Regions from separate parts of the Metabacillus sp. B2-18 genome, predicted to be linked through region 1. Evidence: a T-box and tRNA genes for the amino acid it is inferred to sense, from the RefSeq annotation. Region 1 holds a T-box; the other holds one or more tRNA genes.
The links. A T-box is a leader RNA that pairs with one kind of tRNA and senses whether it is charged. The one in region 1 lies ahead of alaS (alanine--tRNA ligase), so its partner is inferred to be a tRNA-Ala.
Positions count from the first base shown of each region.

Region 1 (7,336 bases):
TATATTTAGCTTTTGTAGCATCTATAAACATAGCATCGAATGGACCATGTTTCTCTATTTCATCAGCTAGTGTTAAGGCATCTCCAAGATAGGTGATAATCCGATTCTCTAGTCCAAGATGTTTAATATTTTGTTGAGCTACTTCAAAGCGTTCTTCATCCATTTCAACACTAATAATCTGTGTTTGTGGCAATTGAAGTGCCATACGGATAGCTGAATACCCGATAGCTGTTCCAATTTCAAAAATTTTTGTTGGCTTTTGCATAGATAAAAGCAACAAAAGTACTTCTATACCTATCTTCTCCATTATCGGAACTTCATGCTCTTGTGCATACTGTTCTATTTCTTTAACAAATTGTGGACTTTCTGGAATTAAGTTCTCCACATACATGATCACGTCATTAGGTAACATGTGGCCCTCCTGCAGATTTAAAGCGCCAACTGAAAACTTGAGGAAGATCAAACCATACCTGCAAGAGTCATATAGCGCTAATGTAAACTAGAGATGATATCAAATCACGAAAAGAAGAGCCCCATACATGAGAACTCTTGTTTTAGCGTTTATAATATTTTCGTTTCAATTAACAACTCGATATATTTTACCACAATAAGAAAGGGAAAGCGAATAGTTAATTCACGATCCCTTTCATTTCCTCTACTGATTTGTAATGTGCTTATTTTTTTCTTTGTTATGCTCATCTAAAGTTTTAGTAAAAATGACGTCTCCTTGCTTTGTAGCAAGAAAATATAAGAAGTCTGTATCTTCTGGATTAAGAGCAGCTACAAATGAAACTTCTCCGGCATTTGCAATTGGTCCTGGAGGTAATCCACGATTTTGATAGGTGTTGTAAGGTGAATCAACCTCTAAATCAGCATATAATACACGATCTTTATGTTCTCCTAATGCATATAACACAGTCGGATCTGTTTGCAACGGCATTTTTATTTCCATTCGATTATAAAATACACTTGATATTTTTTCACGATCAGCTTTTTCTGTTGCCTCTTCTTCAATTAATGAAGCCATTGTAACTAATCTGTGCACACTCATATTTTTTTCCTGTAATTGCGGAATATATTTTGCTACTACTTCACTCATTTTTTGTACCATTGGTTCAAGAACTTCTTCTAATGTTGGTTTTTCTGTATAGTATGGGTAAGTTGCAGGAAATAAATATCCTTCCAAAGCATACTTTATATTCTCTTGATAAATATCATCTGTTAATAAGTCTGGATATTTTGCCTTCATTGAATCAATAAAAGCCTTGTCCGTTAGAGTAGCTAAAACCTCTTTTTCTGTATAAGGTGTATTATTTGCAATAATAGAGGCAATCTCTGTAAGTTGTCTTCCTTCAGATATGGTAATTTGAAAAACAGCTTCATCCATGACTTTTCCTTTTTTAAGTATTGAAATAATATCTGTAATTGTCATTGATTTTGCCAGCTGATAGTCACCAGCCTGAAAACCTGATTCATTTTTAAATTTTATATAATATTTAAAGACTCGATCATCTTTAATAATGCCGCTCTCTTCTAATATTTTTGAAATACTAGAAACAGACGATCCAATCGGTATAGTAACATCAATTGCTGTTTGATCATTAGGATCTATAGGCTGTAATGAAGACTTAATATATAAATATCCGCCACCGATTATCCCTGAAAAAACAATTAGAAGAACGATGAATACTGTTAAAACAATCTTTCTTACAACCTTCGCTTCACTTTGTTTTTCCAGTAACTTTTCGCGGAATGTATCTTTTTTCGAATCATCAGACATGTTGTATCCCCCTCTCATCCCAATTATTATACTACAATGTTCATGATGTTTCGGCAATTTTTTTAAGACAAGGAGAAAATTCATAGTATTAGCACAATGATCCGAAAAAAACACAAAGAAAAAGGGACAAAAGAATGATTCTTTTGTCCCTAACATTTTATTCTTCCTCTTCTTCATCCAGAAACGTATTTAACATTTCTTCAATTAAGTCCCACTCTTCGTCAGTTTCGATTGGTTCTAGTTCACCATCTTCTCCATCCGCATGGGGATTAAAGCTTGATGCATGAATCTCAATCTCTTCGCTGTCATCTTCATCAGCGCCTACTGGATAATATAGTACATAGGATTTTTTGAATTCTTCTGATTCAAACGTAAATAATACCTCGCAAAGTTGTTCATTTCCATTTTCATCAATTACTGTAATTTGTTTTTCACCGTGATCCATTTATTCACCTCATAGTATTGTTTGTTAATTTAGACTATCTAAGTAGCCTTGTAAAATCATAACAGCAGCCATTTTATCAATAACTTGTTTCCTTTTCTTACGACTAACGTCTGCAGAAATGAGCATTCTTTCAGCAGCCATTGTTGTTAATCGTTCATCCCAAAGTACGACTGGAAGACCAAATTTCTTTGTCAAAATATCAGCAAATCGCTGACTTGCTTCAGCTCTTGGTCCTATTGTCCCGTTCATATTTTTGGGCATTCCTAGAACAATCTTTTCTACATTATGCTGCTCAATGATTTCAGTAAGTCGTCCTAATTGATAGTCTCGACTTTCCTCATTTATTTTAATCGTCTCAATTCCCTGGGCTGTCCACCCTAGCTCATCACTTACAGCCACTCCAAGTGTTTTTGAGCCTAAATCTAATCCTAAAATTCGCATATTATGCCTCTCGTTTTTTTTGTAAGTAAGATTTTACTAGCTCCTCAATTAATTCATCTCGCTCAAGTTTGCGAATTAAATTCCGTGCGTCGCGATGACGGGGAATATAGGCAGGATCACCCGAAAGTAAATATCCAACAATTTGATTAATTGGATTATAGCCTTTTTCTTGTAACGCATCGTACACAGTATAAAGAACTTCATTTACATTGGTTTCGACCGTTTCATCAGAAAAATTAAATTTCATTGTTTTATCAAATGAACTCACCGTTCGCACCTCTTTCTCAGATTCATAATCGGAATCTGCTTGTCCAATCTTACCTACATTTTACACTACTTTTCTTAATTATAAAACGGATTCAACCCATTCATCGACAAGTTTTAGCGCTTCTTCCAGTTTTTCTGGTTGTTTTGCACCTGCTTGTGCCATGTCAGGGCGTCCGCCGCCTTTTCCACCACAACGTTCCGCTACTTCTTTGATTAATTTACCAGCATGATATCCTTTATCAACTAAATCCTTTGTAACACCCGCAATCAGATTTACTTTTCCATCTTCAGCTGCTCCGAGAACTACAATAGCTGATTGGAGCTTATTTTTCAAGTCATCCATCATGCCACGCAGGCTGTTCATGTCTTTTGCATTAACTTTTGCAGCTAAAACTGTTATTCCATTTATCGTTTTAGCTTGATCGACGATGCTGCCAGCCTCTAGATTTCCAAGCTTAGTTGTTAATGATTCATTTTCGCGTTGAAGTGCACGGTAATCTTGTAATAAACCACTGATTCTTGAAACAATTTCTTTTGGATTTGCTTTTAGTAGCTCAGCAGCCTCTTTTAATTTCTCATATTGCTCATTCATATATTGATATGCTGCTTTTCCTGTAACAGCTTCAATACGTCTTGTTCCAGCGCCAATACCTGTTTCTGTTACAATTTTGAATAGTCCAATTGAAGATGTATTATCAACATGACATCCTCCACATAGCTCTAAGCTGTAGTCTCCAACTTGAACAACACGAACAATATCTCCGTACTTCTCACCGAATAGTGCCATTGCTCCCATTTCTTTTGCTTCATTTAAAGATTTAAAATCAATATTTACAGCAATACTTTTCCAGATTTGCTCATTTACAATCTGCTCAATTCGTGACAGCTCTTCTTGGCTCACTTGACCAAAATGTGAGAAGTCAAATCGAAGACGATCAACTGTTACTAAAGAACCTGCCTGATTTACATGAGTACCAAGTACATCTTTAAGTGCTTGATGTAATAAATGTGTTGCTGTGTGATTTTTTACAATACCAGTACGATTTTCTTTAGCTACTGAGGCTGTAAATGTATCTCCAGTTTGAAGAGTACCACTTTCTACAATGACATTATGAAGGTTCTGGCCATTAGGAGCTTTTTGAACATCTTTCACTTTGATCATTGCTTTATCACTTGTCAGCGTTCCTTCATCAGCAATTTGTCCGCCACTCTCAGCATAAAATGGTGTTTTATTAAGGATTATTTGCACTTCTTCACCTTCGTGTGCTTCTTGAACAACTTCACCGTTTTTCACAATCACAACAGCTTCTGAATTGTTAACAATTAGCTGATTGTATCCAACAAATTCACTTTCCGTTTTAATTTCTCCAAGCATGCCACCTTGAACCTGCATAGAATCAACCTTTTGCATAGCTGCACGAGCACGTTCGCGTTGTCTGCTCATTTCTTCTTCAAAGCCCTCATGATCAACTTTCATGCCTTCTTCTTCAGCATATTCCTCTGTTAACTCAACAGGGAATCCATACGTATCATAAAGACGGAAAACATCTTCTCCTGGAATTTCATCATTTCCTTTTTCTTTTTGCGTTTTGATTACTTCACTAAGGATGGCTAACCCTTCATTTAATGTTTCATGGAAACGCTCTTCCTCGTTTTTGATAACTTTTTGAATGAACTCTGTTTTTGTTTTTACTTCTGGATAAAAATCAACCATAATTTCAGCAACAACTGGAACAAGCTCGTACATGAATGGACGGTTTATATTAATTTGCTTGGCATAACGTACTGCTCTTCTTAATAGGCGTCGCAATACATATCCACGACCTTCATTAGAAGGGAGAGCACCATCACTTATCGCAAAGCTTACTGTACGAACATGGTCAGCAATAACTTTAAATGAAACATCTTTTTCTTTATCTTTACGATACTGTTCACCTGAAATTTGCTCAGTTGCTTTAATAATTGGAATAAATAAATCTGTATCAAAGTTTGTTTGAACATTTTGAATAACGGAGACCATACGCTCAAGTCCCATTCCTGTATCAATGTTTTTCTTAGGAAGTGGTGTATATGTACCATCAGGGTTGTGGTTAAATTGTGAGAATACCAAGTTCCATACTTCAAGATAACGTTCATTTTCTCCACCAGGATATAACTCTGGATCTTCAGAGTCATTTCCGTAATCTTCACCACGATCATAAAAGATCTCTGTATTCGGTCCACTAGGCCCTTCACCAATATCCCAGAAGTTCCCTTCTAAACGAATGATACGCTCTTCAGGAACACCAATTTTATCCTTCCAAATATCAAATGCTTCGTTGTCCTCAGGGTGAATTGTAACGGATAATTTTTCAGGATCAAAACCAATCCATTTTTCATCTGTTAAGAATTCCCATGCCCATTCAATTGCTTCTACCTTAAAGTAATCCCCAATTGAAAAGTTTCCAAGCATCTCAAAAAATGTATGATGTCTAGCAGTTTTTCCTACGTTTTCAATATCATTTGTTCGAATTGATTTTTGTGCGTTACAAATTCTAGGATTTGCTGGTATTACACGACCATCAAAGTATTTTTTTAATGTCGCAACACCACTGTTAATCCAAAGTAATGTTGGGTCTTCATGTGGAACTAGAGATGCACTAGGTTCCACTGCATGTCCTTTTTCTTTGAAGAAATCTAAAAACATTTGACGTACTTCTGCAGATTGTAAGTGTTTCATATGTATCCTCCTTAAAATTCGGTTTTTATTTGCGAAATTTCTTAACACAAAAAACTCTCGTCTCTGTGTAAAGAATCACCTCTTTGCACAGGGACGAGAGTTAGCTCGCGGTACCACCCTGATTATGGACATAAAAAAGTCCATCACTCTAAAAACCGTAACGTGGTTTTGACGGCAGGTTTTTCTGCACTTAGGAATAGCTTTCAGCTGTCCTTACTTTAGAATTTCTTTCAGCCAGGGAAATTCCTCTCTTTAAAGCGGTCACAACATACTTTTTTCCTTCATTGTTTTTTCATTATTGTACTATCGAGAATTATAGACAAGCGTTATTCAAATGTCAATGTTGTCGTCTAAATTGTGCCAAGTGAACAATAACAACCCTTAAAATGACTACAATAGGCACAGCTAGCATTAATCCTACAACACCAGCTATTTCTCCACCAGCCAATAACGCTAACATAATGACGATTGGATGCATATGAAGGCTTTTCCCCACTATTAAGGGCCCTAGAATATTTCCTTCTATAAATTGCAGCGCAAAGATAATGATCACTACAATAATGAGTGTTTTTGTTGACATTGTAGCAGCAATAATTAAAGCTGGTACCGCTCCAATCACTGGTCCAAAATAAGGAATGATATTTGTCACACCAATTAATAAACCAAGTATTAATGGATATTTCACATGAAAAAACCAAAGAGATAAAAATGCAACTGTTCCAATGATCAAACAAACAAACAGCTGACCACGAATATAGCTTCCTAATGAATGATCTATATCCTTTAGAAATTGAATCGCTTCATTTCTCCATCTTCGCGGGGTAAGATACCAACCAGCTTTTTTTATTTGATCATAATCTTTCAACATATAAAAAACTAAAAACGGGATGATCGCTAGAAGAAGCACATAATCAAATAAGCTCCTTAGACTATTGATCACTCTTTCGATTGTTAATGCAAGCCACTCTTCTGTTTGCTCAAACATCCGTTCAATTCGATCATGTATTCCATCTGGCCAACTGTCTGTTTGATCATGAATTGAATCAATCCATCTGTTATAAGTTGCTTGGAACTGGGGAAAGTTTTCAGATAAATCCCGTAATTGATTAACCAATACAGGTACACCTTTATAAAAACCGTATCCTAGTAAACCAAAAAATAATAAATAAATGATTAAAATTGAAATAGGTCTCGGCATCCCCGTTCGATGTAGTTTTTCAATAACCGGATGCAGTAAATATGTTATAAATGCACTAATAAGAAAAGGGATAAAAATGGCTTTAAACATTAGAAAAAAAGGAGCCCAAATAGAATATAGCTTAAAAAACACAAATACTGTTAACAAGCCTAATAATAAAATGGTAATTCGCAACAACCATTTTATTTGATTGTCTCTCATAGTCACTCCCCCTCTTTCTTATTTATTGTGGAGGGTGATTACGTTTTTTATGTACAAGGTTCATGTAATCTTTAAGAAAAGAGGAGCTGACGAATTCGCCAGCTCCTTACAATTAAAACATTTTCATAACACGTTTTCTCATTTTCTTCATAGAACGATTATTCATCATGTTTGTATTACGTGATAAATGATATGCTGCTGCCCCTACACCCATAGTTATTAATGAGGTTAAAGTTCGATTCAAGACCAATCTCCCCTTTACATGCTTATTGATCGTTCATCCTC
Region 1 is NZ_CP088245.1:3,519,829-3,527,164, forward strand. Features, by position in the region: gene LPC09_RS17950 (O-methyltransferase) at 1-412, opposite strand, end outside; gene mltG (endolytic transglycosylase MltG) at 656-1,780, opposite strand; gene LPC09_RS17960 (DUF1292 domain-containing protein) at 1,938-2,225, opposite strand; gene ruvX (Holliday junction resolvase RuvX) at 2,250-2,666, opposite strand; gene LPC09_RS17970 (IreB family regulatory phosphoprotein) at 2,668-2,934, opposite strand; gene alaS (alanine--tRNA ligase) at 3,013-5,652, opposite strand; T-box leader at 5,739-5,946, opposite strand; gene LPC09_RS17980 (AI-2E family transporter) at 5,990-7,051, opposite strand; gene LPC09_RS17985 (YrzQ family protein) at 7,164-7,295, opposite strand; gene LPC09_RS17990 (hypothetical protein) at 7,310-7,336, opposite strand, start outside.

Region 2 (7,336 bases), 1.6 Mb from region 1:
AAGTCTGACGGAGCAACGCCGCGTGAACGATGAAGGCCTTCGGGTCGTAAAGTTCTGTTGTTAGGGAAGAACAAGTACCAGAGTAACTGCTGGTACCTTGACGGTACCTAACCAGAAAGCCACGGCTAACTACGTGCCAGCAGCCGCGGTAATACGTAGGTGGCAAGCGTTGTCCGGAATTATTGGGCGTAAAGCGCGCGCAGGCGGTTTCTTAAGTCTGATGTGAAAGCCCACGGCTCAACCGTGGAGGGTCATTGGAAACTGGGGAACTTGAGTGCAGAAGAGGAGAGTGGAATTCCACGTGTAGCGGTGAAATGCGTAGAGATGTGGAGGAACACCAGTGGCGAAGGCGACTCTCTGGTCTGTAACTGACGCTGAGGCGCGAAAGCGTGGGGAGCGAACAGGATTAGATACCCTGGTAGTCCACGCCGTAAACGATGAGTGCTAAGTGTTAGAGGGTTTCCGCCCTTTAGTGCTGCAGCAAACGCATTAAGCACTCCGCCTGGGGAGTACGGTCGCAAGACTGAAACTCAAAGGAATTGACGGGGGCCCGCACAAGCGGTGGAGCATGTGGTTTAATTCGAAGCAACGCGAAGAACCTTACCAGGTCTTGACATCCTTCGCTACTTCTAGAGATAGAAGGTTCCCCTTCGGGGGACGAAGTGACAGGTGGTGCATGGTTGTCGTCAGCTCGTGTCGTGAGATGTTGGGTTAAGTCCCGCAACGAGCGCAACCCTTGATCTTAGTTGCCAGCATTCAGTTGGGCACTCTAAGGTGACTGCCGGTGACAAACCGGAGGAAGGTGGGGATGACGTCAAATCATCATGCCCCTTATGACCTGGGCTACACACGTGCTACAATGGATGGTACAAAGGGCTGCAAGACCGCGAGGTCAAGCCAATCCCATAAAACCATTCTCAGTTCGGATTGCAGGCTGCAACTCGCCTGCATGAAGCCGGAATCGCTAGTAATCGCGGATCAGCATGCCGCGGTGAATACGTTCCCGGGCCTTGTACACACCGCCCGTCACACCACGAGAGTTTGTAACACCCGAAGTCGGTGGGGTAACCGTAAGGAGCCAGCCGCCTAAGGTGGGACAGATGATTGGGGTGAAGTCGTAACAAGGTAGCCGTATCGGAAGGTGCGGCTGGATCACCTCCTTTCTAAGGAAAATGAGGCACGCTTGGTATTTTGTTTAGTTTTGAGAGAACTTTGTTCTCTTTCAATATAGAGATGGGCCTATAGCTCAGCTGGTTAGAGCGCACGCCTGATAAGCGTGAGGTCGATGGTTCGAGTCCATTTAGGCCCACCATCTCAAAATATGATATATGGGGCCTTAGCTCAGCTGGGAGAGCGCCTGCTTTGCACGCAGGAGGTCAGCGGTTCGATCCCGCTAGGCTCCACCAAATATGTTCCTTGAAAACTAGATAACGAAAACAATTCAAGTAATTCACTGAGTTTAAACGCTTAGTTTAGTGATTCTCTTAATAATTGATTTAAACGACATCTTCGATGTCAAAGGTTAAGTTGTTAAGGGCGCACGGTGGATGCCTTGGCACTAGGAGCCGATGAAGGACGGTACTAACACCGATATGCTTCGGGGAGCTGTAAGTAAGCTTTGATCCGGAGATTTCCGAATGGGGAAACCCACTGCTCGTAATGGAGTAGTATCTTCACCTGAATTCATAGGGTGATGATGGCAGACCCGGGGAACTGAAACATCTAAGTACCCGGAGGAAGAGAAAGCAAACGCGATTTCCCAAGTAGCGGCGAGCGAAACGGAAGAAGCCCAAACCAAGAGGCTTGCCTCTTGGGGTTGTAGGACACTCTATACGGAGTTACAAAGGAACGGAGTAAATGAAGAGGTCTGGAAAGGCCCGTCAAAGAAGGTAACAACCCTGTAGTTGAAACTTCGTTCCCTCCAGAGTGGATCCTGAGTACGGCGGGACACGTGAAATCCCGTCGGAAGCAGGGAGGACCATCTCCCAAGGCTAAATACTCCCTAGTGACCGATAGTGAACCAGTACCGTGAGGGAAAGGTGAAAAGCACCCCGGAAGGGGAGTGAAAGAGATCCTGAAACCGTGTGCCTACAAGTAGTCAAAGCCCGTTAATGGGTAATGGCGTGCCTTTTGTAGAATGAACCGGCGAGTTACGATCCCGTGCAAGGTTAAGTTGATAAGACGGAGCCGCAGCGAAAGCGAGTCTGAATAGGGCGTGCATAGTACGTGGTCGTAGACCCGAAACCAGGTGATCTACCCATGTCCAGGGTGAAGTTCAGGTAACACTGAATGGAGGCCCGAACCCACGCACGTTGAAAAGTGCGGGGATGAGGTGTGGGTAGCGGAGAAATTCCAATCGAACTTGGAGATAGCTGGTTCTCTCCGAAATAGCTTTAGGGCTAGCCTTGAAATGAGAGTCTTGGAGGTAGAGCACTGATTGGACTAGGGGCCCCCATCGGGTTACCGAATTCAGTCAAACTCCGAATGCCAAAGACTTATGTTCAGGAGTCAGACTGCGAGTGATAAGATCCGTAGTCAAGAGGGAAACAGCCCAGACCACCAGCTAAGGTCCCAAAGTATACGTTAAGTGGAAAAGGATGTGGAGTTGCTTAGACAACCAGGATGTTGGCTTAGAAGCAGCCACCATTTAAAGAGTGCGTAATAGCTCACTGGTCGAGTGACTCTGCGCCGAAAATGTACCGGGGCTAAACGTATCACCGAAGCTGTGGACTGTTCTTACGAACAGTGGTAGGAGAGCGTTCTAAGGGCTGTGAAGCCAGACCGTAAGGACTGGTGGAGCGCTTAGAAGTGAGAATGCCGGTATGAGTAGCGAAAGAGGGGTGAGAATCCCCTCCACCGAATGCCTAAGGTTTCCTGAGGAAGGCTCGTCCGCTCAGGGTAAGTCGGGACCTAAGCCGAGGCCGAAAGGCGTAGGCGATGGACAACAGGTTGAAATTCCTGTACCACCTCCTCACCGTTTGAGCAATGGGGGGACGCAGAAGGATAGGGTAAGCGCGCTGTTGGATATGCGCGTCCAAGCAGTTAGGCTGACAATGAGGCAAATCCCGTTGTCGTGAAGGCTGAGCTGTGATGGCGAGGGAATTATAGTACCGAAGTTCCTGATTCCACACTGCCAAGAAAAGCCTCTAGCGAGGTGAGAGGTGCCCGTACCGCAAACCGACACAGGTAGGCGAGGAGAGAATCCTAAGGTGAGCGAGAGAACTCTCGTTAAGGAACTCGGCAAAATGACCCCGTAACTTCGGGAGAAGGGGTGCTTTTTAGGGTGAATAGCCCGGAAAAGCCGCAGTGAATAGGCCCAGGCGACTGTTTAGCAAAAACACAGGTCTCTGCGAAGCCGCAAGGCGAAGTATAGGGGCTGACGCCTGCCCGGTGCTGGAAGGTTAAGGGGAGAGGTTAGCGCAAGCGAAGCTTTGAACCGAAGCCCCAGTAAACGGCGGCCGTAACTATAACGGTCCTAAGGTAGCGAAATTCCTTGTCGGGTAAGTTCCGACCCGCACGAAAGGCGTAACGATCTGGGCACTGTCTCAACGAGAGACTCGGTGAAATTATAGTACCTGTGAAGATGCAGGTTACCCGCGACAGGACGGAAAGACCCCGTGGAGCTTTACTGTAGCCTGATATTGAATTTTGGTACAGCTTGTACAGGATAGGTAGGAGCCTGAGAAGCCGGAGCGCTAGCTTCGGTGGAGGCGTCGGTGGGATACTACCCTGGCTGTATTGAAATTCTAACCCACAGCCCTGATCGGGCTGGGAGACAGTGTCAGGTGGGCAGTTTGACTGGGGCGGTCGCCTCCTAAAATGTAACGGAGGCGCCCAAAGGTTCCCTCAGAATGGTTGGAAATCATTCGTAGAGTGTAAAGGCACAAGGGAGCTTGACTGCGAGACCTACAAGTCGAGCAGGGACGAAAGTCGGGCTTAGTGATCCGGTGGTTCCGCATGGAAGGGCCATCGCTCAACGGATAAAAGCTACCCCGGGGATAACAGGCTTATCTCCCCCAAGAGTCCACATCGACGGGGAGGTTTGGCACCTCGATGTCGGCTCATCGCATCCTGGGGCTGTAGTCGGTCCCAAGGGTTGGGCTGTTCGCCCATTAAAGCGGTACGCGAGCTGGGTTCAGAACGTCGTGAGACAGTTCGGTCCCTATCCGTCGTGGGCGTAGGAAATTTGAGAGGAGCTGTCCTTAGTACGAGAGGACCGGGATGGACGCACCGCTGGTGTACCAGTTGTCTTGCCAAAGGCATAGCTGGGTAGCTATGTGCGGAAGGGATAAGTGCTGAAAGCATCTAAGCATGAAGCCCCCCTCAAGATGAGATTTCCCATCACATTAGTGAGTAAGATCCCTGAAAGATGATCAGGTTGATAGGTCAGAGGTGGAAGCGCGGTGACGTGTGGAGCTGACTGATACTAATCGATCGAGGACTTAACCTAATAAAAGCGTAAGCTTAGTGAAGTTGAATTGTGAATCGTTATCTAGTTTTGAAGGAATATATTATTCCTGAAAACTTTATACAAAGTGAAAGGGTTTCGAGGAACGAACAGTTCAAGGAATCGATTGAGGAGACACCGGAGCGTACTTCAGTACGTGAGGATGTTGACGAATGAGATGACGCAGAAATGTGAAGTTCATCGGAAGCCGTAAACTAAATTATTTGGTGATGATGGCGAAGAGGTCACACCCGTTCCCATGCCGAACACGGAAGTTAAGCTCTTCAGCGCCGATGGTAGTTGGGGGTTTCCCCCTGTGAGAGTAGGACGTCGCCAAGTAAGATGGAGAAAAGATCAGTAGAGATGCTGGTCTTTTTTTGTATTTAGAAGAATAGATAGAGAGGTAGGAATGAGGAAAGAGATAAAAATAGGAAAGAAACAGAACTGGCAAATAAATTACAGTCATGACTATTATATCGCAGAGTAAGACTCTTCAAGATAATTACTGTTTCATTAGGAAATAAAGACATGATAACTAGTACTCGACTGGATGTATTGAACCTTAGACGTGACAAACTGCTGTTTTGACGTGATGCTCCAGAAAATTGACTTGATCAGATGTCAATTCGACGTGATGATCAGTAATTGACGTGATGATCCAAACCTTAGACGTGACAAACTAATGTTTTGACGTGATGCTCCGGAAAATTGACTTGATCCGATGTCAATTCGACGTGACGCCCAGAAATTGACGTGATGACCCGAACCTTAGACGTGACAAACTGATATTTTGACGTGACGCTCAGTAAAATTGACTTGATCCGATGTCAATTCGACGTGACGTCCAGAAATTGACGTGATGACCATCTCTGTAAATAAAAGATTATAACAGGTACCTCTAATCTAGAGGTACCTACCTAACTTCACGCATCAACTCACTTCTTTACAAACGCTACTTTCTATAACCGCCCTTCCAAGAACTCCAAAATAAAAAAAGGAATTTTCCTTTTAGCGATTTCCATATATCTTAGTATGAATGGATAGTCATCATTAGTGGCACCTAGTAGTAGTTCATACCACCATTCAGTTTCGTATCTAGAGATCATACTTAGATTATAAAGCAGTAAATAATGAACAAGTATCTCTGGTAAATTTGATAACGATTCACGGGTATTTGGCAAGTAGTACGCTTTCTCTTCAATGTGATATAAAAATGGTGACAATTGGATTGATGAATTTGCTTGGTTACTTTTAAGATATAGATTATTTTCTTCTTCTCTCACAATATTATATTGATATCGTTCTTTTATAAATTCTCCAAGACGATTTACCGACATATGAAAGGATTGGGCAATGTCTTCAGTAAGAGCTAGATGACCTAATTTATCACTTGATATCTTAATAAGGGGATTGTCTGATAGATGAAAGATAAAAACATCTTTCATTTCTGCAATTTGTTTTAGTAATTGTTCCATTGAGTATTTTTCTGCTTCAAGATGATCGATATGAAAAAGATGTTTGGCAACATGACTGAATAACCCGTTTCTTTGAATTTTAATTTCATCTTTTAAAAATTGGTATTGTTGCTTTTTTCGTTTTCTACTTGATACACCATGAGCTAGAACAGATGATGTGGAGGGGTATTCAGGGTCCACAATTAATAAACAAGCTTTGATCAGTTGTGATATACCGTAAAAGAGCAAGATTGGCTGAATGGCATGTGGTGATTGATCTGCTTGCTTAAAAAAGTTTTCGCCATGTTTTAGGAAATAGATGAATCGGTAACAATTATCATATGACAGACCACTCGCATTATCATATGAGGAAAGTTGGTAACTTCTCTCTAGTTTCTTTTGTATAGTCTGTGTTGAATGATAAGATAGTAAGCGTTCCCAAGTTAGTGCTGACATAAATTGTACACTCCAATTAATAAATTCTAAATATTTAAACTCTTTATTACTTTCTTGACAGTCTAATGACATGTTGATAATCTACTAATAATATTTTGCCGAATAAGGGGGATTTTACTATGTGGGAACAAAAATTTTCTAAAGAAGGCTTAACTTTTGATGATGTTTTATTAGTACCAGCTAAATCAGAGGTTTTACCTAGAGATGTTGATTTAAGTGTACAATTAACTCCAAGCTTAACGCTTAATATTCCAATCATTAGTGCTGGGATGGATACAGTAACAGAAGCAGAATTAGCAATTGCCATTGCAAGACAGGGTGGTATGGGTGTTATCCATAAAAACATGTCAATTGAGCAACAAGCAGAGCAAGTGGATAAAGTAAAAAGATCTGAAAGAGGAGTTATTACTGATCCATTTTATTTAACTCCAGAGCATCAAGTGTATGATGCAGAGCACTTAATGGGTAAATATAGAATTTCAGGTGTTCCGATTGTAAATAACCCCGAAGAACAAAAGTTAGTTGGAATCATCACAAACCGTGATATGAGATTTATTCAGGATTATTCAATAAAGATCAGTGATGTGATGACAAAAGAAAATCTTGTAACAGCAGATGTTGGAACAACATTAAAGGATGCCGAGAGTATCTTACAAAAACATAAAATTGAAAAATTACCTTTAGTTGATGAAGATGGTGTACTTAAAGGATTAATAACGATTAAGGATATTGAAAAAGTTATTGAGTTCCCTCATTCAGCAAAAGACTCACATGGTCGTTTAGTAGTTGCTGCAGCAGTAGGAGTAACAGCAGATACAATGGTACGTGTACAGAAGTTGGTTGAAAAAAATGTAGATGCGATTGTTGTTGATACTGCCCATGGTCATTCTAAAGGTGTATTAGAAACAGTAAAAGCAATTCGTAACGAATATCCTGAATTAAACATCATTGCTGGTAATGTCGCAACAGCAGATGCTAC
Region 2 is NZ_CP088245.1:11,292-18,627, forward strand. Features, by position in the region: rRNA gene LPC09_RS00045 (16S ribosomal RNA) at 1-1,163, shown strand, start outside; tRNA gene LPC09_RS00050 (tRNA-Ile) at 1,236-1,312, shown strand; tRNA gene LPC09_RS00055 (tRNA-Ala) at 1,331-1,406, shown strand; rRNA gene LPC09_RS00060 (23S ribosomal RNA) at 1,521-4,450, shown strand; rRNA gene rrf (5S ribosomal RNA) at 4,671-4,786, shown strand; gene LPC09_RS00070 (YaaC family protein) at 5,407-6,357, opposite strand; gene guaB (IMP dehydrogenase) at 6,477-7,336, shown strand, end outside.
Region 2: it encodes a tRNA-Ala, which carries the amino acid that the T-box ahead of alaS (alanine--tRNA ligase) is inferred to sense. The anticodon was not compared.